3 regions of the Thauera sinica genome follow, and region 2 is predicted to be linked to each of the others. Evidence: riboswitches for the same ligand, from Rfam matches in the RefSeq annotation. Region 2 holds a riboswitch; each other region holds the start of a gene.

What was found. Region 2 has a riboswitch for cobalamin ahead of cobO (cob(I)yrinic acid a,c-diamide adenosyltransferase). Riboswitches for the same ligand answer to the same signal wherever they lie in the genome.
Region 1: it holds a riboswitch for cobalamin, as region 2 does, so the genes downstream of both, CCZ27_RS22075 (TonB-dependent receptor) here and cobO (cob(I)yrinic acid a,c-diamide adenosyltransferase) in region 2, are expected to answer to the same signal.
Region 3: it holds a riboswitch for cobalamin, as region 2 does, so the genes downstream of both, CCZ27_RS07575 (TonB-dependent receptor) here and cobO (cob(I)yrinic acid a,c-diamide adenosyltransferase) in region 2, are expected to answer to the same signal.

The regions. Positions count from the first base shown of each region.
Region 1 is NZ_CP023439.1:5,051,725-5,058,928, forward strand. It holds gene gorA (glutathione-disulfide reductase) at 1-400, shown strand, start outside; gene cobU (bifunctional adenosylcobinamide kinase/adenosylcobinamide-phosphate guanylyltransferase) at 480-1,028, opposite strand; cobalamin riboswitch at 1,108-1,354, shown strand; gene CCZ27_RS22075 (TonB-dependent receptor) at 1,478-3,436, shown strand; gene CCZ27_RS22080 (TonB-dependent receptor domain-containing protein) at 3,456-5,324, shown strand; gene CCZ27_RS22085 (FecCD family ABC transporter permease) at 5,321-6,328, shown strand; gene CCZ27_RS22090 (ABC transporter ATP-binding protein) at 6,325-7,128, shown strand; gene CCZ27_RS22095 (cobyrinic acid a,c-diamide synthase CobB) at 7,133-7,204, shown strand, end outside.
Region 2 is NZ_CP023439.1:996,807-1,004,010, reverse strand. It holds gene CCZ27_RS04345 (CBS domain-containing protein) at 1-423, opposite strand, end outside; gene fdxA (ferredoxin FdxA) at 523-846, opposite strand; gene trxA (thioredoxin TrxA) at 1,110-1,436, shown strand; gene rho (transcription termination factor Rho) at 1,420-2,868, shown strand; gene CCZ27_RS04325 (3-hydroxybutyryl-CoA dehydrogenase) at 2,946-3,800, opposite strand; cobalamin riboswitch at 3,988-4,207, shown strand; gene cobO (cob(I)yrinic acid a,c-diamide adenosyltransferase) at 4,363-4,974, shown strand; gene CCZ27_RS04315 (ABC transporter substrate-binding protein) at 4,992-5,831, shown strand; gene CCZ27_RS04310 (FecCD family ABC transporter permease) at 5,932-6,945, shown strand; gene CCZ27_RS04305 (ABC transporter ATP-binding protein) at 6,942-7,204, shown strand, end outside.
Region 3 is NZ_CP023439.1:1,726,800-1,734,003, forward strand. It holds gene CCZ27_RS07560 (FecCD family ABC transporter permease) at 1-979, opposite strand, end outside; gene CCZ27_RS07565 (ABC transporter substrate-binding protein) at 976-1,836, opposite strand; gene CCZ27_RS07570 (DUF7676 family protein) at 1,841-2,419, opposite strand; gene CCZ27_RS07575 (TonB-dependent receptor) at 2,523-4,559, opposite strand; cobalamin riboswitch at 4,712-4,958, opposite strand; cobalamin riboswitch at 5,256-5,462, opposite strand; gene CCZ27_RS07580 (2'-5' RNA ligase family protein) at 5,473-6,180, opposite strand; tRNA gene CCZ27_RS07585 (tRNA-Gly) at 6,507-6,582, shown strand; gene CCZ27_RS07590 (alkaline phosphatase family protein) at 6,643-7,204, shown strand, end outside.

The sequences.
Region 1 (7,204 bases), 1.1 Mb from region 2:
GCAGTTCGTCAGGCAGATGTCGGGCGAGGCGGTGCAGCTGCTGGATTACGACCTGATCCCCACCGCCGTCTTCAGCCAGCCGGCCATCGGCACCGTGGGCCTCACGGAAGCGCAGGCACGCGAGCGCCATGCCGGGATCGAGGTGTACAAGACCGGCTTCAGGGCGCTCAAGCAGACCCTGGCCGGCGGCGACGAGCGCACCTTCATGAAGCTGCTGGTCGACAAGGCCAGCGACCGCGTCGTGGGCGTGCATATGGTGGGTCCCGATGCCGGCGAGATCATCCAGGGCATCGCCATCGCGCTGAAGGCAGGCGCGACGAAGCAGGTCTTCGACGCCACGATCGGCGTCCATCCGACGGCGGCGGAAGAGTTCGTCACGATGCGCGAGCCCGCGCGATAAGCTGCCCGCCGCGACGGGGAATTCCGGCCGCCTGCCCGGGGCGAATCCCCGATCCGACGGCCTGAGCGGCGCTCCCCGCTCAGCCGCCCTTCAGCTTCAGCGGCAGCCCGGCGGCGACGAAGGTCACCGTGCCGGCGAGCGCGGCCAGTTGCTGGTTGAGCCGGCCGGCCTCGTCGCGGAACAGGCGGCCGAGCGGCGTTTCCGGCACCAGGCCGAGGCCGACTTCGTTGGCGACCAGCAGGATGGTGCCGGGCAGCGCGGGCAGCGCGGCGAGCAGGGCGTCGCGCTCGGCGCGCAGTCGGGGCAACGCGTCGGCATCGGCGCCGGGCGGCAGGTCTTCGGCGCCGGCGAGGAGGTTGGCGAGCCACAGCGTCAGGCAATCGACGAGCAGGCAGCGGCCGGGCGCGGCCTCGCGCCGCAGGGCGTCGGCGAGCGCGCGCGGGGCTTCCACGGTGCGCCAGGCCGACGGGCGGTCGGCGCGGTGGCGGCGGATGCGCTCCGCCATCTCGGCGTCGAGCGCCTCGGCGGTGGCGATGACCGTGACGGCCAGCCCCGAATCCGCGGCGCGCCGTTCGGCGTGCCGGCTCTTTCCCGAGCGCGCGCCGCCGAGGATGAGTTCGAGCGTCATTGGGGCGTGGCGTTCCTGCGCTGCAAACCGGGGGCGGAAAAGGTATCATCCGCGCCGCTGCCCCGGAAGGGGCGCTGCGTTCGAGGTGCCCGACGGCGGTCCGCGCCCTAGGGGTAAACGGGAAACAGGTGCGCGGCGCGACGGACCCGAAGGTTCGCCCCGCAATGCCTGTGCTGCCCCCGCAACGGTAAGCGAGTTCAAGGCGCATCACTCTGCCACTGGGCTTCTGCCCGGGAAGGCGATGCGCCGCGTGTGGCGGGTTTCGCGGAGAAACCCGGCCGCCTCGGCTCGCGAGCCCGGATACCGGCCCGTGCGCGTTGGAGGAGGTGCCGCGGGGTGGCGGCGGCGGGTCGTTCCCTGCGCTCATGCCTGCCCCGTTCGCGGCGCGTCCATGTGCGGTTTGCCGGGGACTGCGGGGACGCGGGCCGCGGCGCGGGGAGTCCCCATCCATGAGCATCCGCCTTTCGGCCGCGGCAGTCGCGGCCTGTGCAGCCTTGCCGTCGGCCTTGGCGATCGCCGCCGGCGAACACCAGTTCGAACCGGTCATCGTGTCCGCCACCCGCATCGACGTGACCGACGTCGATGCCACCTACGCCTCCGAAGTGCATACGCGCAAGGACATCGAGCGTTCCGGCGCGACCACGCTGGTCGACTACCTGTCGCGCCAGACCTCGGTCCAGGTCGTGCCCAGCTTCGGCAACCGCTTCACGCCCAGCCTCAACATGCGCGGCTACGGCCTCACCAGCGGTTTCCAGAACGTGATGATCACCGTCGACGGCCGCCGGCTGAACAACATCGATTCGGTGCCGCAACTCCTGGGCGGCATCGCGCTGGCCGACGTGGACCGCATCGAGATCACCAAGGGCAGCGGCTCGGTGCTGTACGGCGACGGCGCCACCGCCGGCTCGATCCAGATCTACACCCGGCCGCACGACGGCGCCCGCATCGAGGCGTATGGCGGCAGCCACGGCGCGCTCGGCGGCACGGTCGCGGCCGGCCTCGTGCGCGAGCGCTTCTCGCTGTCGGCGACGGCCGATCACGGCGAAACCGACGGCTACTCCGACAAGGACCCGTCCGGCCATCGGGACGCCTCGAAGGCCGACACCTGGCACGTGGCCGCCGGCGGCAATCCGGTGGATGGCCTGAAGCTCACCGCCGACGCGGGCCGGACCCGCATCGACACGCGCTACCCCGGCCCGCTGGACCTGGCGCGGTTCGAGGACGATCCGGCGCAGAACGACGGCAGCCTCTACACTCACCAGCGCTTCGACAGCGCCTACTGGAGCGTCGGCGCCGAGTACCGGCTGACCGATGCGTGGCGGCTGTCCGCGCGCCACCAGACCGAGGACAAGACGTCCGAGTTTCTCGGCGCATTCTCGAGCACCCTGGACTACACCTACGATTCGGACGAACTGGCGCTGCAGTACCTCGGCGACCGCCTGTCCGTCACCGCGGGCGTGCAATCCTTCGACGGCGAGCGCAAGGGCGCGAGCGAGAAGACTTCCAAGCGCAACCTCGGCTGGTTCGTGCAGGGCCAGTACGCCTTCGACCGCCTCACGCTGTCGGCCGGCGCGCGGCGCGAGCGGGTCGAATACGGACACCGCCCGGATGCCGGCGCGCGCCTGAAGGACGACGAGCGCTTCAACTCGTGGGACGTCGGCTTCAACTACCGCATCGATCCGGCGCTGACGGTGTTCGGCAACTACAACGACGCCTTCCAGGCGCCCGACATCGACCGCTTCTTCGTCTGCAACGCCTTCGACGCCGACTTCACCTGCGTCGGCACCGCCTTCAACGCCTTCATCGAGCCCATGCACGCCCGCACGGTCACGCTCGGCCTCAACCACGTGCTGCCCGCCAACCGCCTGAAGCTCGCGGTGTTCCATGCCAGGCTCAAGGACGAGATCTACTTCGACCCGGTCAGCTTCGCGAACACGAACTTCGACCGTTCGCACAAGTACGGCATCGAACTGCAGGACACCTGGCAGATCTCCCCCGCGCTGACGGGCTCGCTGAACTACGCGTGGACGCGGGCGATCATCGATCGCGACGGCAGCGGCGCCTTCGACGGCAAGGAATTGCCCGCCGCGCCGAAGCACAACCTGGTGCTGGGCTTCGCCGTCAAGGTGAGCGAGGCCGGCACGCTGAACCTGTCGCACACCTGGCGCAGCAAGGCGTGGGCCGACGGCGACTTCGCCAACGGGGCGCCGAGGCAGCGGGAATACCAGTCCACCGACCTCGCCTACCGCCACCGGGTGACGAAGGACGTGGAACTCTACGGCGCGGTGAGCAACCTGTTCGCGCACGAGAACGGCGTCTGGGTCGAGAGCGCTTTCCGGCCGCCGGTGGTGGTCTATCCGGTCGATTTCGTCCGCACCTGGAAGCTCGGTGCGCGGGTCTCGTTCTGAGCGCTGCCGGAGACACCCCATGGACAGGTTTTCCTCCGCGGCCCTGGCCGCGGCCTGCGCCTGCGCCGGTATCGGCGCGGCGCGTGCCGACGGCGTGCCGACGCTGGACGCCGTCGTGGTGACCGCCACGCGCCAGGTGGAGCGGGCTTCCGACGCGCTGGCCGCCATCGAGGTCATCGACCGCGAAGACATCGAGCGCGCCGGGCATTCCAGCCTGGTGGAACTGCTGTCGGCCCGTGCCGGCATCCAGGTGACGACCAACGGCGGCGCCGGTTCGACCAGCAAGATCCTCATCCGCGGCGCGAACGCCGGCCACACGCTGCTGCTGATCGACGGCATGCGCGCCGGCTCGGCGACGCGCGGCGACGCCACGCCCGAAGTGATTCCGCTCGAAGCGATCGAGCGCATCGAAATCCTGCGCGGCCCGGCGAGCGCGCTGTACGGCTCGGACGCGATCGGCGGCGTGATCCAGATCTTCACCCGCAAGGGCGAGGAAGGCATCCACCCCTCGCTGCGGGCCGGCTTCGGCAGCGACGACACCCGCACGCTGAGCGCCGCGCTGAGCGGCGGCATCGACCGCCTGCGCTACAGCCTCGTCGCCGGCCACGACCGTACCGGCGGCATCGATGCCAAGCCCGCCTCGCGCGCAGGCAGCGATCCCGACCGCGACGGCTTTCGCAACGACTACCAGAGCGCCTCGCTGTCGCTGGGCTTTCGCGAGCGGGACGAGATCGGCGTGGCGCTGTTCCGCGCCGATGCGCAGAACGACTACGACGCCGGGCGGCCGTACGACTCCTACCTCGACAAGCGCACCGAAAGCGTGAGCGCGCACATGCGCAACCAGCTCGGCGCCGGCTGGGCGAGCACGCTGCGCCTGGGCCATAGCGCCGACCGGGCCTTCACCCGCAGCAGCGAGAGCGCGAGTTCGCGCTTCGATACCGCGCAGCGCCTGCTGTCATGGCAGCACGACGTCGCGCTCGGCGGCGGTTCGCTGCTCGCGGCCTACGAATACCTGGAGCAGGAGGTCGATACCTCCACTGCCTACGCCGAGACCAAGCGCACCGTGAATTCGGCGCTGCTGGGCTGGGGCGGGCAGTTCGGCCGCCACCACCTGCAGCTCAACGCCCGGCACGACGACAACTCGCAGTTCGGCGGCCGCACGACGGGCACCGCCGCGTACGGCTTCGAGTTCCTGCCCCAATGGCGGGTGCATGGCAGCATCGGCACCGCGTTCAAGGCGCCGACCTTCAACGATCTTTATTACCCGCGCACCTGCACCAGCTCCGGCTGCAACGCCGGCAACCCGGATCTCGAACCAGAGACGGCGCTGAACCGCGAACTCGGCATCGCCTGGGAAGCAGGCCGCTACAGCGCGCGCGCCACCTACTTCAACAACCGCATCCGCAACCTGATCGAATGGGCGCTGCTGCCCGGCACCAGGCCGCGCACGCGCATGGCGGGCAACGTCAGCGATGCGCGGCTCGAAGGCGTGGAACTGGGTGCGGCGGCCGAGTGGCGAGGCTACCGCCTGCGCGCCAGCGTCGATCTCCTCGATGCGCGCGACGCCGACACCGGCGAGCGCCTGGCGCGGCGCGCCAGCCGGGCGGCAGCGGTGGCCGTCGAACGCGACGCCGGCGGCTGGACCCTCGGCGCGGAGCTGGTCGCCCAGGGCGCACGCTATGATGCGGTGCCCAACACGTCGGCCGACCGGATGGGGGATATGGCCTGCTCAATGCCTACGTTCATTACGCACCGGCGCGCGACTGGCGGATCGAAGCCCGCTTCAACAACCTGCTCGACAAGGACTACGAACTGGTGCGCGGCTACGCCACGCCCGGCGCAAACGCCTTCGTCGCCGTGCGCTACGCGCCGCGCTGAGCGCCCATGACGGCCCGTATCCCGCAGCAAGGAAGGGGCGGGAGCGGCGCGGGCCGGCCGGGCGTGCTCGCCGCCCTGCTGCTGCTGGCCGCCGCCGCCTTCGTGTGGGCGCTCGCCGCGGGCGACCTGCCGGTGACGCTGGCCGATGCGCTCGCAGCGCTGGCGGGCGGCGACGGCACCGCCGCCGCGGTGGTGCGCGAGCTGCGCCTGCCGCGCGCCGTGTCGGCCTTCGCGTGCGGCGGGCTGCTCGCAACGGCGGGCGCGCTGATGCAGGTGCTGCTGCGCAATCCGCTCGCCGACCCCTACATCCTCGGCATCTCCGGCGGCGCGGCGGTCGGCGCGCTGGCGGCGATCTCGCTCGGCGCGGCGGTGTTCTGGGTCGATGCGGCGGCGTTTGCCGGCGCCCTGTCGGCCATGCTGCTGGTGTTCGGCCTGGCGCACGGCGACGGTAGCTGGACGCAGACGCGGCTGCTGCTGACGGGGGTGATCGTCGCCGCCGGCTGCGGTGCCGCGGTGTCGATGATGCTGGCGCTGGCGAGCGATACCCGGGTGCTGTCGATGCTGTTCTGGCTGATGGGCGACGCCAGCGGCGCAGCGCGGCCATGGCCGGCGCTGGCGGTGCTGGCGCTGGGCCTGGCGGCGGTGATGCCCGCCGCGCGCGACCTCAACGTGCTGGCGCGCGGCGAACTCACCGCGCGTGCGCTGGGCGTGCGCGTCACCCGGCTGCGCCTGGGCCTCTACGTGCTGGCCTCGCTGCTGACCGCGGTGGCGGTCACGCTGGTGGGCTCGGTGGGCTTCGTCGGCCTCATCGTGCCGCACCTGGTGCGGCTGGCGATCGGCAACGACCAGCGCGTGCTGCTGCCGGCCTCGGCGCTTGCCGGCGGCGCGTTGCTGCTGCTGGCCGACACCGCGGCGCGCACCGCGATGGCGCCGCAGCAACTGCCGGTCGGCGTGCTGACGGCGATGATCGGCGTGCCGGTGTTCCTGTTCCTGCTGGCGAGGCATCCGCGATGACGGCCCGGCGCGGGGCGGAGGCGCCGCTGCTCGAGGCCGAGGGCCTGGCGCTGCAGGTGGGCGGGCGCTGGCTGTGCTGCGAGTTCAGCCTGACGCTCGCGGCCGGCGAATGCCTGGCGCTGCTCGGGCCCAACGGCGCGGGCAAGACCACGCTGCTGCACACGCTGGCCGGCCTGCGCGAGCCCACGGCCGGCCGGGTGCGGATCGGCGGCCGGCCCTACGCGGCCTGGCCGGCGCCGGAGGCGGCGCGCTTTCGCGGCCTGCTGGCGCAGCAGCAGCCGGACCATTTCGCCGCCTCGGTGCTGGAGACGGTGCTGATCGGCCGCCATCCGCATCTCGGTCGCTGGGGCTGGGAGGGCGCGGAAGACGAGCGCATCGCGCGCGACGCGCTCGCCGCGGTCGGCCTCGCCGGCTTCGCGCAGCGCGACGTGCTCACCCTGTCGGGCGGCGAGCGCCAGCGCGTGGCGATCGCCGCGCTGCTGGTCCAGGCGCCGCGCCTGTACCTGCTCGACGAACCGCTGAACCATCTCGATCTCCATCACCAGATCGCCACGCTCGACATGTTCCGCCGCCTCGTGCGCGAGGACGCCGGCGGACCGGGCCGCGGCGTGGTGATGGTGCTGCACGACATCGACCTCGCCGCGCGCTACGCCGACCACGTCATCCTGCTCGACGGCCGCGGCGGCGTGCGTGCCGGCGAGCGCGACAGCGTGCTGCGCCCCGATCTGCTGTCGCACGCCTTCGGCCACCCCCTGCGGCGCTACGAGGTGGATGGCCGCGTCACCTTCATCCCGGACTAGCACGATGAGCGAACCCCGCCGCGACGGGAAGGAAGACGGCGGCGCCGGCGGCGGCGGGCCGGCCGCCGCCGTGCGC
Region 2 (7,204 bases):
GTTGCGGATGTAGTTCTTCAGCATGCGGTTCTCGAAGCTCTGTTCTTCCAGGACGGCCTTGGCGACGTCGTGGAAGCTCACCACGCCCAGCAGCGTTCCGCCATCCATCACCGGCAGGTAGCGTTGATGGTGTTCCACCATCAGGCGGCGCAGTTCGTCCATCTCCATGTTGGGCGATGCCGACAGCGGGTCGTGGAGCATGGCCTGCTCGACGCTGACCGACTCCCAGGACGCGGCTGCCTGCTGGACGGCCTTGAGGACCTCGCGGAAAGTCAGCAGCCCGACCATCTGTCCGCGCGAGAAAACGACGAGCGACCCGACATCCTGCTCGTTCATGATGGCGATGGCTTCCACGACGCTCTTGTTCGGCGCGATCGTGTAGAGCACCTTGCCCTTGATCGCGAGGATCTCGCTCACCAGCATTTTCTTCTCCCTGACGTTCTGTCGAATGGTCGGCTGTCACACGGTTGCACCATATTAGTGCAATGCCGCGAGTGCACCTAGCTCACGGCCCCGCCCCGATCAGCGCTTCAGCTCACCGAACTTGCCGCGCACCTTGGCCCATTCCTCGGCGTCCGGCAGCGGGTCCTTGCGCTCGACGATGGGCTTCCACTGCTTGGCCAGTTCGGCATTGAGCGCGGTAAAGTGCTCCTGACCGGCCGGCACGTCGTCCTCGGCGAAAATCGCCTCGACCGGGCATTCGGCAACGCACAGCGTACAGTCGATGCACTCGTCGGGATCGATCACCAGGAAATTCGGCCCTTCGCGGAAGCAGTCCACCGGGCAGACGTCGACGCAGTCGGTGTATTTGCAGCGAATGCAGGATTCGGTCACAACGTATGTCATTGCCGGTTCTCTCCTTGAATGCCCCGGACGCGGACGACTTCGCCCGGCCGGGCGATCGTATATTAGTCCAGCGTTTTGCGTTTCCGCCACGTGACGCATGCGGCAGGCCCGCGAAACGGGACATCTTCTTGACGGCGAGCGCTCGTTCGCATAAGTTGTTGAAAAAAATTTTCCGGGGGCGCTCCCACGCCCCCTGGTCTCCGGGTCAGCTTCGGCCCACCTCCCATCCAGATCCCATCCTTACGCCCCTGTTGCGAGGAACCATGAGCGAGCATATTCATTATGTGACCGACGGCAACTTCGACGCCGAAGTGCTGCAGTCCGACACCCCGGTGCTGGTCGACTACTGGGCCGAATGGTGCGGCCCGTGCAAGATGATCGCCCCGATTCTCGACGATGTTGCCAAGGATTACGCCGGCAAGCTGAAGGTCGCCAAGCTCAACATCGACGAAAACCAGGAAACCCCCGCCAAGTACGGCATCCGTGGCATCCCCACGCTGATGCTGTTCAAGGGTGGCAACGTCGAGGCGACCAAAGTCGGCGCCCTTTCCAAATCTCAACTGACCGCCTTCATTGACAGCAACATCTAAGCCGGACGCTCCGGCCCGTTCTCGCGGTCCTTCGCGCGCCCGTCGCCGCGGGCCCCGCAACCGCGACGGTAATTCCCCCCAGAACTCCGCTCCCGACAACGACCTGCTCGATTTCGACGGGTCGCTCGAGGAGGGATCGTCCATGTCCTCCGAAAGCTCGATTCCCGCGCTGCATCTGTCGGAACTGAAGGCGCTCCACGTCAGCGAACTGCTCGACATGGCGGTGGCGGCAGACATCGAAGGCGCGAACCGCCTGCGCAAGCAGGAACTGGTGTTCGCGCTGCTGAAGAACCGGGCACGAAAGGGCGAGCCGATCTGCGGCGATGGCGCGCTTGAAGTGCTGCCCGACGGCTTCGGCTTCCTGCGCTCGCCCGATACTTCGTATCTCGCCGGGACGGACGACATCTACGTGTCGCCGTCGCAGATACGTCGCTTCAACCTGCGCACGGGCGACACGATCGAGGGCGAGATCCGCACGCCGAAGGACGGCGAGCGCTACTTCGCGCTGGTGAAGCTCGACAAGATCAACGGCCGGCCTCCCGAGGAGTGCAAGCGCAAGATCCTGTTCGAGAACCTCACGCCGCTGCATCCGCAGGAATGCCTCAGGCTCGAGCAGGAAACCCGCGGCGAGGAGAACATCACCAGCCGGGTGATCGACATGATCGCGCCGATCGGCAAGGGCCAGCGCGGCCTGCTGGTCGCACCGCCCAAGAGCGGCAAGACGGTCATGCTGCAGCACATCGCGCATTCGATCACCGCCAACCACCCCGACGTGGCGCTCATCGTGCTGCTGATCGACGAGCGTCCCGAGGAAGTGACCGAGATGCAGCGCTCGGTGAAGGGCGAAGTCGTCGCCTCCACCTTCGACGAGCCGGCATCGCGCCACGTGCAGGTCGCCGAGATGGTGATCGAGAAGGCCAAGCGCCTCACCGAGCACAAGCGCGACGTCGTCATCCTGCTGGACTCGCTGACGCGCCTGGCACGGGCCTACAACACCGTCGTGCCGGCCTCCGGCAAGGTGCTAACGGGCGGCGTCGACGCCAACGCGCTGCAAAAGCCCAAGCGCTTCTTCGGCGCGGCGCGCAACATCGAGGAAGGCGGGTCGCTCACCATCATCGCCACCGCGCTGATCGATACCGGCAGCCGCATGGACGACGTGATCTACGAGGAATTCAAGGGCACCGGCAACATGGAGCTGCACCTCGACCGGCGCATGGCGGAAAAGCGCGTGTATCCGGCGATCAACGTCAACCGTTCCGGCACGCGGCGGGAAGAACTCCTGCTCAAGCCCGACGTGCTGCAGAAGGTCTGGATCCTGCGCAAGCTGCTGTACGGCATGGACGACATCGACGCGATGGAATTCCTGCTCGACAAGATCAAGGCCACCAAGAGCAACGCCGAGTTCTTCGACGCGATGCGCTCCGGACGCTGAACCGGCCAGCCGGCAAGAAAAAAGCCACCGCGAGGTGGCTTTTTTTCATTCCGCCGGCGCCGTGCGGCGCCCGGCGCTCACTTCGTATAGGTGTAGAAGCCCTTGCCCGTCTTGCGGCCGAGATAGCCGGCTTCGACCATTTCCACCAGCAGCGGGGCGGGACGGTACTTCGGGTCCTTGGTGCCCTCGTACAGCACCTGCATCACCGCCAGTTCCACGTCGAGGCCGATCAGGTCGCACAGCGCCAGCGGTCCGATGGGGTGGTTGCAGCCCAGCTTCATGGCTTCGTCGATCTGGTCGGCCGTCGCCAGCCCCTCGGCGAAGGTGAAGATCGCCTCGTTGATCATCGGGCACAGCATGCGGTTGACGACGAAGCCCGGGCTGTTCTTGACCTTCACCGGCGTCTTGCCGATCGCCTTGGCGAGGTCTTCGACCGCGCTGAAGGTGCCCGCCGACGTCTGCAGGCCGCAGATGATCTCGACCAGGGCCATGATCGGCACCGGGTTGAAGAAGTGCATGCCGATGACCTGCTCGGGGCGCTTCGTGCCCGCGGCCAGCAGGGTGATGGAGATCGACGAAGTGTTGCTGGCGATGATCGCATCCGGGCCGAGGATCGCGTCCAGGTCGGCGAACACCTTCAGCTTGAGATCGACGTTCTCGCTGGCGGCCTCGATCACCAGGTCGCAGGCGGCGAGGTCCTGCAGCGTCGTGGTGGTCGTGATCCGGGCCAGCGTCGTGGCCTTGTCGGCCTCGGTGATCTTCTCGCGCTTGATCAGGCGGTCCATGCTGCCGGCGATGGTCGCCATGCCGCGCTCCACCTGGGCTGCGGCGATGTCCATCATGACGACATCGAGACCCGCGACCGCGCACGCCTGGGTGATGCCGCTGCCCATCGTGCCTGCCCCTACGACTCCGACCTTCCTGATTTCCATCGTCTGTCACCTATCGATGCGTTGTACGGCCTGGCGGCGGGCGGCGCCATCGATGCACGACGTGCCCATGCCGGGAAAGTGGACAGGACTCTAGCGGATAGCCGGGCGGCTCGCCACCGTCGGGGCGACGTACCCGGCCACTGCCGGAAGCGGCCGCATTGCCGGCCTATCCCGCCCGGGCGTATAGTTCGGCCAGCATCGATCGGGAGCCCCGCCGCACGTCCGTGCCCGGGGTGAAACGGGAAGTCCGGTGACGCAGGCGTTCCAGACGCCCGCCATCCCGGCGCAGCCCCCGCTGCTGTAAGCCCGACGGCGCCGTCAATGAGACCACTGGGAATGCTCCCCGGGAAGGCGACGGCGACCGGACGACGGCGAGCCAGAAGACCGACCCGTTCGACTACACAGGTGAGCGCCCCGGGGTGTGGGCTGGTTGCCGACTGGTCCTGCGGGTACCTCACCCAGCCTCGATTCAGCCGCAACGCAGACTGTGCGCCGCAACGGGCGCACGCCAGCAGCAATCCCCGCACCGTGGCGCCGGCATACCCATCGAGGAGCCCGCGGCATGGACGAGGACAAGAAGCTGAGCCACAACGCACGCATGCAGCGCAAGAAGGAAGTCGTGGATGCGGCCATCGAACGTGCCCGCGAAGAGCGGGGCATCGTCATCCTCATCACCGGCAACGGCAAGGGCAAGACCACCTCGGCCTTCGGCACCCTGTACCGCGCGCTCGGCCACGGCCGGCGGGCCGGCGTGGTGCAGTTCATCAAGGGCACGCAGGCCACCGGCGAGGTCACCTTTCTGCAGCAGAGCTCCGCCGCTGCCGCGGTGCAATACCACGCCATGGCCACCGGCTTCACCTGGAACACCCAGGACTGGGACGCCGACAAGCGCGCCGCCGACGAGGCGTGGGCGCAGGCCGCGCGCCTGCTGCGCGACCCCGCGGTCGACCTGGTGCTGCTCGACGAACTCACCTACATGCTCAAGTACCGCTACCTCGACACCGCCGCGGTGGTGGAGGCGATCCGCAGCCGCCCGCCGATGCAGACGGTGATCGTCACCGGCCGCGCGGCGAAGCCCGAGCTGGTGGAACTCGCCGACACCGTGAGCGAGATCGCCGACTGCAAGCACGCCTTCAAGGCCGGTGTGAAGGCACAGCCCGGCATCGACTTCTGATGCGCCGCCGGTTCGCCATGCTCCCGCTCGCGGCATCCCTGCTCGCCGCCGCATCGCTCCCGGCGGACGCCGCCGCCCCGCTGCCACGGGTGATGTCGACCAACCTGTGCGCCGACGTGCTGCTGCTCTCGCTCGCCGATCCGGCGCAGATCGTGTCGGTGTCGGCGAAAAGCCAGGACCCGGCGCGTTCGTCGCTCGCCGCCCGCGCGGCGCGCTTTGCCTCCAATACCGGCAGCGCGGAGGAAGTCATCGCCGCGCGGCCGGACATCGTGCTCGCCTCGCGGCGCTGGCAGGCGCACCACCAGGCGGCGCTGTTCGGGCGCCACGGCATCGAGATCGTCACCGTGCCCTTTCCCGACGACTGGACGGGCATCTTCGACAGCACGCGCAGGATCGGCGCCCGGATCGGCCGCGCCGAGGCCGCCGCGGCGCTGGTCGCCGAAGTCCAGGCCCGCCTTGCCGTGCTGCGGCGCGACACGCCGGCTGCGCAAGCCCTCTACCTGCGCCCGAACGGCGGCACCGCCGGCGCCGGGACGCATGTGAACGCCGTGCTCCAGGCCGCCGGCCTGCGCAACCACGCCGCCGAGACCGGCCGCAGCGGCTGGGGCCGCGCCTCGCTCGAGGACGTGGTGGCGGCCCCGCCCGAACTCATCGTCACCAGCCACATGGTGCACGACACCACCTATGCCCGCGCCGGCTTCAGCCGCCATCCGCAGATGCGCGCCATCGCCGCCTCGCGTCCGCTGCTGTCGCTGAGCCACAACGACTGGGGCTGCAGCAACTGGCAGCTCGTGGAGGCGGCCGAAGAACTCGCCGCCGGCCTGCGCCGCCTGCCGCCACCGGAGACGCGGCGATGAGCGCCGCTGCACGGCCGCCCGAAGCAGGGCTCGTTCCTCACGGCCAGCCTGCCCGGGCAGCGCGAAGCATTGCGTCGCGCAGCGACAGGAGCTTGGTCCGGTGAGACACCTTACGCTCAACGCCCTGCTGCCCGCCGCGCTGACGCTGCTCGCGCTGGTCTCGCTCGCGATCGGCCCGGTGCCGCTCGGCCTCGCCGACGTCGCCGGCGCGCTGCTGCCCGCCGGCGATGCGGCCACCAGCGAACTGCTGCAGCGCCGGCACACCATCGTCACCGATATCCGCCTGCCGCGCGTGCTGCTCGCCATCCTCGTCGGCGCCTCGCTGGGCATGGCCGGGGCCGCGCTGCAGGGCCTGCTGCGCAATCCGCTGGCCGAGCCCGGCCTGCTCGGCGTGAGCGCGAGCGCCAGCCTGGGCGCGGTGCTGTGCCTGTATTTCGGCCTCGCCGCGGTCAGCCTGTGGCTGCTGCCGGTGGCCGCCATGGGCTGCGCGGCGCTCGCCACGCTGGTGCTCTACCTCGTCGCCCGCCGCGGCGCCGGCAACCTCACGCTGATCCTCGCCGGCATCGCCCTGTCGTCGCTCGCCGCCGCGCTCACCTCGCTCGCGATCAACCTCGCGCCCACGCCCACCGACGTGCAGGACATCGTGCTGTGGCTGCTGGGCTCGCTGGCCGACCGCAGCTTCGACGACATCCGCCTGTGCCTGCCCTTCGTGCTCGCCGGCCTGGCGCTGCTGCTGTCCTGCGGGCGCCAGCTCGACGCCCTCACGCTGGGCGAGGACGAGGCCGCGAGCCTGGGGGTGAATCTTCCCCGGCTGCGCGCCCGCGTGGTGCTCGGCACGGCGCTGTGCGTGGGCGCCAGCGTCGCGGTGACCGGCGCGATCGGCTTCGTCGGCCTGGTCGTGCCGCACATGCTGCGCCGCGCGGTCGACTATCACCCGTCGCGCCTGCTGGTGGCCAGCGCCTTCGGCGGCGCGCTGCTGCTGCTCGGCGCAGACGTGGTGCTGCGCCTGGTCAGCGGCAGTCACGAGCTGATGCTGGGCGTGGTCACCGCGCTGATCGGCGCGCCCTTCTTCCTTGCGCTGGTACTGCGCGAACGGCTGGGGAGTGCCGCATGACCCTGCTCGACGCCGTCTCGCTCACGGTGCGCCGCGGCGGCGCGGTGCTGGTCGCCGACGTTTCGGTCCGCGTCGCCCGCGGCGAGCTTTTCTGCCTCATCGGCCCGAATGGCGCGGGCAAGAGCAGCCTGCTGCGCGCGATCGCCCAGCTCGCGCCGCACGAAGGCCGCACGCTGCTCGACGGCGTCGCCCTCGACGCGCTGCCGCCCGCCGTGCGCGCCACGCGCCTGGCCTACCTCGCCCAGGGCGACAACGCCGC
Region 3 (7,204 bases), 730 kb from region 2:
GCGGCAGGAGGCGCGCGGGGTTGCCGCCGGAGAAGGGGCGCATCAGGTGCGGCGCGACCAGGCCGATGAAGCCGATCGCACCGGACACCGACACCGCGGCGCCGACCGCCAGCGCGCTGCCGGCGAGGACGTTGCGGCGCAGCCGGGCGAGATCGATGCCGAGGGAACGGGCAGTGTCCTCGCCCAGCGTCAGCGCCCGCAGCCCCCGGCCGCAGCCCAGCAGCAGCGCGCCGCCGGCGGCGATGAAGGGCAGGGCGAGTTCGACGTCGCGGCTGCTGCGGTCGGCCAGCGAGCCGAGCAGCCAGAACACGATCTCGGTCACCGCCGTGGGATTGGGCGACCAGTTGAGGACGAGCGAGATCAGCGCCCCGCACAGCGAGGACACCGCCACCCCGGCCAGGATCAGCGTGGTGGTGCCGGTCTGGCGGCCGGCGAGGAAGAACACGAAGGCGGTGGCCGCCGCGGTGCCGGCGAAGCCCGCCAGCGGCAGCGCGGCGTAGAAGGCGTCGGCGAAGCCAGTGTAGAGCGCCAGCACCGCGCCCAGCGCGGCGCCGCTGGAGACGCCGAGCAGGCCCGGTTCGGCCAGCGGGTTGCGCAGCAGGCCCTGCATCGCCGCGCCGGTGATGCCGAGCGCCGCGCCCACCGCGACGCACAGCAGGGTGCGCGGCAGGCGGATGTCGAGCAGGATGCGCTGCGGAATCGTCTCGCCGGCCAGGGTGCCGGCGAGCAGGCGCTGCGGGCTCAGATCGACGTAGCCGGTGAACAGCGACAGCACCGCCAGCGCCGCCACTGCGGCGGCGAGGACGGCTGCTGCCAGCCGCCGGGCGGGGGGCGTGCGCCTGGGGCGCGAGGCGGCCGTGCCGCCGTCGGCTGCGATGCCGGATGCGGCACCGTCCAGCTTCCGCCCGCCCGCGCGGGCGTTCGGCGCGGTGGCGTCGTGCGTGCCGGAGCCCGGCGGCGGGGGAGGTGATGCGTTCATCGGCCGCTTCCCCCGGCGGCGAGCAGGGCCGCCGCATCCAGGTTCCACGGGCCGCCGCAGATCGTCAGGCGCGCGGGCAGCACGACCTCGCGCGCGCCCAGGTTGGCGATGGCCGGATGCTGCAGCAGGCGGTTGCCCAGCGTCGGCGTGCCGCGGCGGTAGTCGCTGCCGACGAGGATGTCCGGCGCCTGCCCGACCAGCCTTTCCAGCGGCAGGATGCCGTAGCCGGCCAGCCCGGCGCGCGCGGCGCCGTTGTCGTGGCCGGCGGCGGCGAAGATGTCGTGGTATAGCGTGCCGCTGCCGGCACTGTAGCCGCCGGAGGCGAACTGGGTGGCGACCGGGCGCGGTTCGCGGTGCTTGGCTGCGAGTTCGGCCAGCCGCGCATTGAAGCGGCCGATGATGGCTTCGCCGCGCGCTTCTTCGCCGACCGCGCGCGCCACGGTGCGGATCTCGTCCGCCACGTCGGCAAAGCTGCTGGCGCCCGGCACCGCGACCACCGGGATGCCGTAGCGGCGCAGCATGGCGGTGGTGTGGCGCGTGGTGTAGGTGCCGACGAGCACGAGGTCCGGAGACAGCGCCAGCACTTCCTCTGCATTGCCGCGCACCGTGGGCAGGCCGCGCGCCTGTTCGTGCAGCGCGGCGCTGAAGGCGTCCTGGCTGAGGTGGGTGAGGGCGGCGATGCGCTCGCGCCCGACCAGTTGCAGCAGGATCTGGTCGGTGCACAGGTTCAGCGACACGATGCGCTGCGGCGTGGCCGCGGCGGTCCCGGCGCCCGGCCCCGCCGCGGCCAGCGCGAGCGGCAGCAGGCGCAGCGCGTGGGCGATGCGGCGGCACGGCGGGGATGCGGCCGGGCGCATGGCGTCAGCCGCCGCAGACCGGGCCCGATCCGCTGCGGTCCAGCGGATCGGCGGGCCGGTCGAGGTAGGCGCGGCGCAGTTCGTCCCAGGCCGCGAGTTTCGACCAGTCCGGCTGCCTGGCGAGACGGCCGTCGTCGCCGAGGAAGGGGTTGGGCAGGAACACCGTCATCTGCTGGTCGCCCGCCGCGGTGAAGAGGCGCACGCCCCAGGATCTCGGCGCGCCGTCGCGGCCCAGCACGCGGTAGAACTCGGCGCGCCCGGTGCGCCGCTGCGCGGCCTGTTCCGGCGTGGTGCCGCTGAAGTGGCCGATGCACAGATGGAAGTGCCATGCGCCGAAATCCACCGTGGCGTAGCCGTCGAGCAGGCCGACGTTGACCGGCGCGCCGGGGGCGCGGATCTCCCATACCGCGCCGGGCACCAGGGTGCCGAAATGGATGTCGCGCCAGTAGCCCTGGAAGATGTCCTTGAGCAGCAGCCACAGGGTGTTTTCGTCGGTGGGCAGCGGCCAGCACTGGACGCGGCCGAGGCCGGGTTCATCGACGATGGGGGGCGTGGCGGGCTGCGGCGTGGAAAGGGTCGTCATGGTGTCGCCTCCGTGCGGGAAGGGGCGGTCGCCGGGCGGGCGGCGGCCGTGCGGCGGGCCGTGCCGGCCCCGTGCGCATGCCGGGGCTGGCGTCCGGCGCGGATCAGAACGCGTAGCGGTAGGCCAGCCGCGCGGCGCGGCCGGGCTGCGGAAAGCCGTATTTCTCGGCGTAGTAGCGGTCGAACACGTTGTCGATCGACAGCGCCACGCTCTGGCGGGCGTCGAAGCGATAGCGCGCGGCCACGTCCCACACCGTGTAGCCCGCGTAGCCGACCTGGGTGCCGGAGCTGTTGACCCAGTCCAGGTCCTTGCTGCGGCCGACGTAGCGCCCACCCACGCGCGCGCTCCAGGCGCCGTGGTCGACATCCAGCGCCAGGTGCGCGTTCTGGCGCGCGACCTTGTTCAGGTCCACCCAGTCCGAGCCGATTTCCTGGCGTGCGGCGAACATGTGGGTGAGCCCCGCCGTCAGGCCGAGGCCGGGGCGGATCTGCCAGCGGCCTTCCAGTTCGAGGCCGCGCATGCGCGCGCGGTTGGCGTTGATGTAGGTGAACAGCGTGGTATCGGCGTCGATCGCGGTGCCGCCGTCGCGCGTGATCTTGTCCTTGACGCGGGTGTCGAACACCGTCGCATCGAGGTACAGCCCGTTGCCCGACCATTCCAGGCCGAGGTCGACGGTCACGCTCGATTCTGGCTTCAGGTTCGCGTTGCCGCGCGTGATCTCGGTCTTGCCCTGCCAGTTGATGCTGGTGGCCTCGCCGGTGAACTCCGCCGCGGTCGGCGGCACGAAGGCGCGTCCGGCGGTGCCGTGCACGCGGAAGCCGGCGCCGAGCAGGTGCTTGAAGCCGATGCTCGGGTTGACGGTGTCGAAGTCCGACGTGGTCGGCGTGAAGTTGGTCTTCAGCGGCGTGCCCAGCGTCTTCACGCGGATGTCGTCGCGGCGGATGCCGGCGTTGACGGTGGTGTCGCCGCCGTTGAAGGTCCAGGTGTTCTCGACGTATATGCCCGTTGCTTCGCGTTCGTTGTCGGCCGAGTACGGGGCGTTGCGCGCGCCGGTGACGTAGAGGTCCCAGCTCTTGCCGGTGACCTTGGCGCGTTCGTGGTCGATCCCCCACACCAGCCGGGCGTCCTGCGCCCATTCCCACTGGTGCTGCAATTGCCAGCCCTGCCATTCGGTCTCTTCGGCGAAGCTGCTGCGCGGCAGCAGGGCCGGGTTGTACCAGGGCGAGCCGTGGGCGACGTATTCGCTGTATTCGCGGCCGGAGAACACGGTGGCCGACAGGCGGTGCGCGCCGATGCGGCCGGACAGGCGCAGGTCGAGGCCGTCGTGGTCCATGTCCTTCGTGGTGCGCGCCGGATCGGCGTAAGCGACGTCGTCGGGCGTGCCGATGTCGCGGCCGCGGTAGGTGTTGAAGCTGGCATTGACGCGCCAGTCGGCGTTCAGGTCCAGCCCCAGGCGCAGGGCGTGGAACTGCTGCTCGTAGGCGCTGGTGGGCAGTTCGTGGCCCTTGCCGGTCTTGTAGTCGTCCTGGTCGAACCACGAGCCGCTGTAGTCGAAGTCGAAGGCTTCGCCCAGCTTGCCGCCGAGGTGGCCCTTGAGTTCGCGCAGGTCGAAGCTGCCGGCGGCGACTTCGGCGGAGCCGGTGAGCGGGCCGCGGCTTTCGCGGGTGATGACGTTGACCACGCCGCCCATCGCCGACGAGCCGTACAGCGCCGAGGCCGGGCCCTTGAGCACTTCGATGTGCTCGACCCGGTTCATGTCGACGATGCTGAGGTTGGTGCTCATCGCCGGGCGGCCGTCGATCAGCAGCAGCGAGCGCTTGTTGATGCCGGAGAACTCCGGCGTGAAGCCGCGGATGCCGATGCCCGACAGGTTGCCCGGGTACTGGATCACGTCGAGGCCGGCGTTCTTCTTCAGCACGTCGGTCAGTTCGCGCGATGGCGTGCGCTCGATGTCCTCGCGGTCGATCACCAGCACGCGCTGCGGCGTTTCCTCCAGCGGCGCCTCGGCGCGCTGGGCGGTGACGACGACGGTCGACAGCACTGTCGCGTCGCCGGCGGACTGCGCGGCGGCGTGCAGGGGAAAGGCCGCGAGCAGTGCGGCGGCGAGGGGGAGGCGGGTGGAACGGGGGCGAGGCTTCACGGAACGGCTCCAGTCAGGTGAGACCGGCCGGGCGTCCGGAGCCTTGCGATGCGGCGGCCCGTGCCGTCGTCCGCTGCGCCTGGCGCCGTCCGCATCCCCGCGGCCGGTCAGTAAGAAGCGCGCCGCCGTCCACATCCTTGCGGTGGACGGAGCGCGCCAACGGCCGGCAGGCCGGTCTCCGGGCTCGCAAGTCTTGACGGACCGCCTTCCCATACCGTGCGCAGCGCCGTGCCGGCGCCACGCGGTCGATACAGTGGCGGATGTGGTCCGTCCGCACTTGCCTACCGTTGCGGGGGCAGCCAGGACATTGCGCGCCGCGGCGTGGCGGCGCGCGCATCCTGTTCCCGTTTCACCTCCGTCCCGGTTGGGAACGGGGGCACCTGCCGGATGATTCCCGGTCGATCCCGCGTTGCCGCGGGCTGGCGGATGGCGGCGGACCGGGGACGCCGCCATCCGTTGCGGGCGGCTCAGGCCGTGCCCGCGCTTTCTCGCATCGGGTGTTCCTCCAGGATGGTCGGCAGGGACTGCAAGGGAGAGTGGGCACGGCCAGGCGCCGTCCGTTCCCGACGCCCGGCCGCCGTCCGCGCGCAGGACGTCGCACCCGCGGTCGGGCGGGCGTTTGCCGGAGCGAACGGAACGGTGGGCGAAGTGGCGGCAGGCATCATGGCGTCAGATCAGGGGCTCCCCGCCCGTGCAGTCGAGACGATGTGCATGGCAGGTCTCCTGGCTCACGGGTCTTCGCCTGGCGCCAGCCTTCCCGGATGATTTCCAGTGGCGTGGAGGGCGCAAGGCTCGCCGATTACAGTTGCGGGGGCAGCGCCGGATTTCGCGCATGGGCGCGGCACCGGCTTCCCTTTTCATGCCTGCCGACGTCGGCAGGCAACCATGACAGCGGTGCAGGTTAGCGTTCGTGTCAAAGTGTGTCAAACGCTGCGGCGGCGGCGTGGGCGAACGGCGGCGGCGCATGCCAGTGCAGCACGCCGTCGGCGAAATCGTAGTCGGCGATGCGTGCCAGCGGTCCGCCGATGTCGGCCGCGGCGTAGCCCAGCAGGCCGATGTGCCCGATGCGCAGGCGCAGCGGCGCCCCGGCGGCGAAGGCGTCGAGCCGCGGCCGCACGCCGGCCATCGGCCAGGCGTCGGCGTAGAGCCCCACCGTCACGTGCGGCACGTATTCCCCGTCCGGATGGTTGTGATCGCCGGCCGCGAAACAGGCGCGCAGCGCGGCGATGCGTCCGCCAGCATCGCCTACGGCGAGATAGGGCGCGGAAGCGAAGCTGGCGAGGGCGCCGATCTCGATGTCGAAGGGCTCCGGCCACGCGCGGCGCAGCGCGGCGACGTGGGCGTGCAGCGCCGCGGCGCCGAAGTCGTCGGCATGCCGCGGTGCGGCGCTCGGAAAGCCGCACAGGCTCACGGTGATGTGGGGCTGGCGCTGGTAGCCGTCGAGCAGCAGGCCGGCCAGGTGCTCCTGCGCCGCGCCCATCCTCTGCCGCACTGCGGGGACGTCGACGTCGAGCGCCCACAGCGCGTAGCGCGGCCGGCCCAGGTGCCATTCGGCGAAGTCGCGCCGGACGTTGCCGATGCAGCGGCCGCCGTCGGGCGGAAGGTCGGGGTGGGGGTGCATGGCGGGCGATGATACCCGCCCGGGCGCCGCCTGCCCGTAGCGCTCGATGCCGCGCCGCAACGCCGTCCGTCTCGCCGGAACCTCCCGCGGACCGGATGAAACCGGACGGACCGGCCGCCACGGGTCCGGACCGTCCGCGTGCGCCCTGCAATGTGCCGAGATAGGGCTTGCCAATCGTCCGAAGCCAGTCCATAATTGCGTCCATTCCTGATTCATGGGTGCAAAAAGCCGTTAATAATCAATGTGTTAATGGCTATCAGAGAATTCCGGAACCAGAGTTTTCCGTGCGGGATGAAGGCGAATTCATCCGGCCTGCAGCATGAAACGCGGGAATAGCTCAGTTGGTAGAGCGCAACCTTGCCAAGGTTGAGGTCGCGAGTTCGAGACTCGTTTCCCGCTCCAGTATCCGAAGCCGGATGAGTGCAATGCGCTCATCCGGCTTTCTGCTTTTGGAGTAGGGGCATGCAGGTCAAGCTTCCGGCGGTGCCGCGCGATGCCGTGCTGCCCGACTACGGCAACGACGGTCTCTACGGTTTTGCGCACGGATTGCGCGGCTGGCTGCACGATCCGGGCGCGGCGTGGCCGCAGGCGGGCATCGAGGCGGACGAGCGGCGCGTCGTCGTGCTGCTGATCGTCGATGGGCTGGGGGACGGCTTCCTGGCCCGGCACGGCGCCGGATCGGCTCTGCTTGCGCATCGCGTGCGCCGGATGAGTTCGGTCTTTCCGAGCACCACCGCGAGTGCGGTCACGCTGCTGCACACCGGCCTGTCCCCGGCCGAGCACGGACTCACCGGCTGGTTCATCCACGATCGCCGCTTTGGCGGTGTCATTGCGCCGCTGCCGCTGACCAGGCGCGGCAACGGGCCGATCGAGGCGGTACGGCTGGCCCCGCGCCTGTTCCCGTATTCATCCATGTTCCGCGGCGCGCGACGGCCGGTGACCGTGCTGTCGCCGGAGGACATCGCCTTCTCGCGCTTTTCCCTGCACCACTCCCGCGGCGCCCGGGTTCGCCCCTACAAGGGGC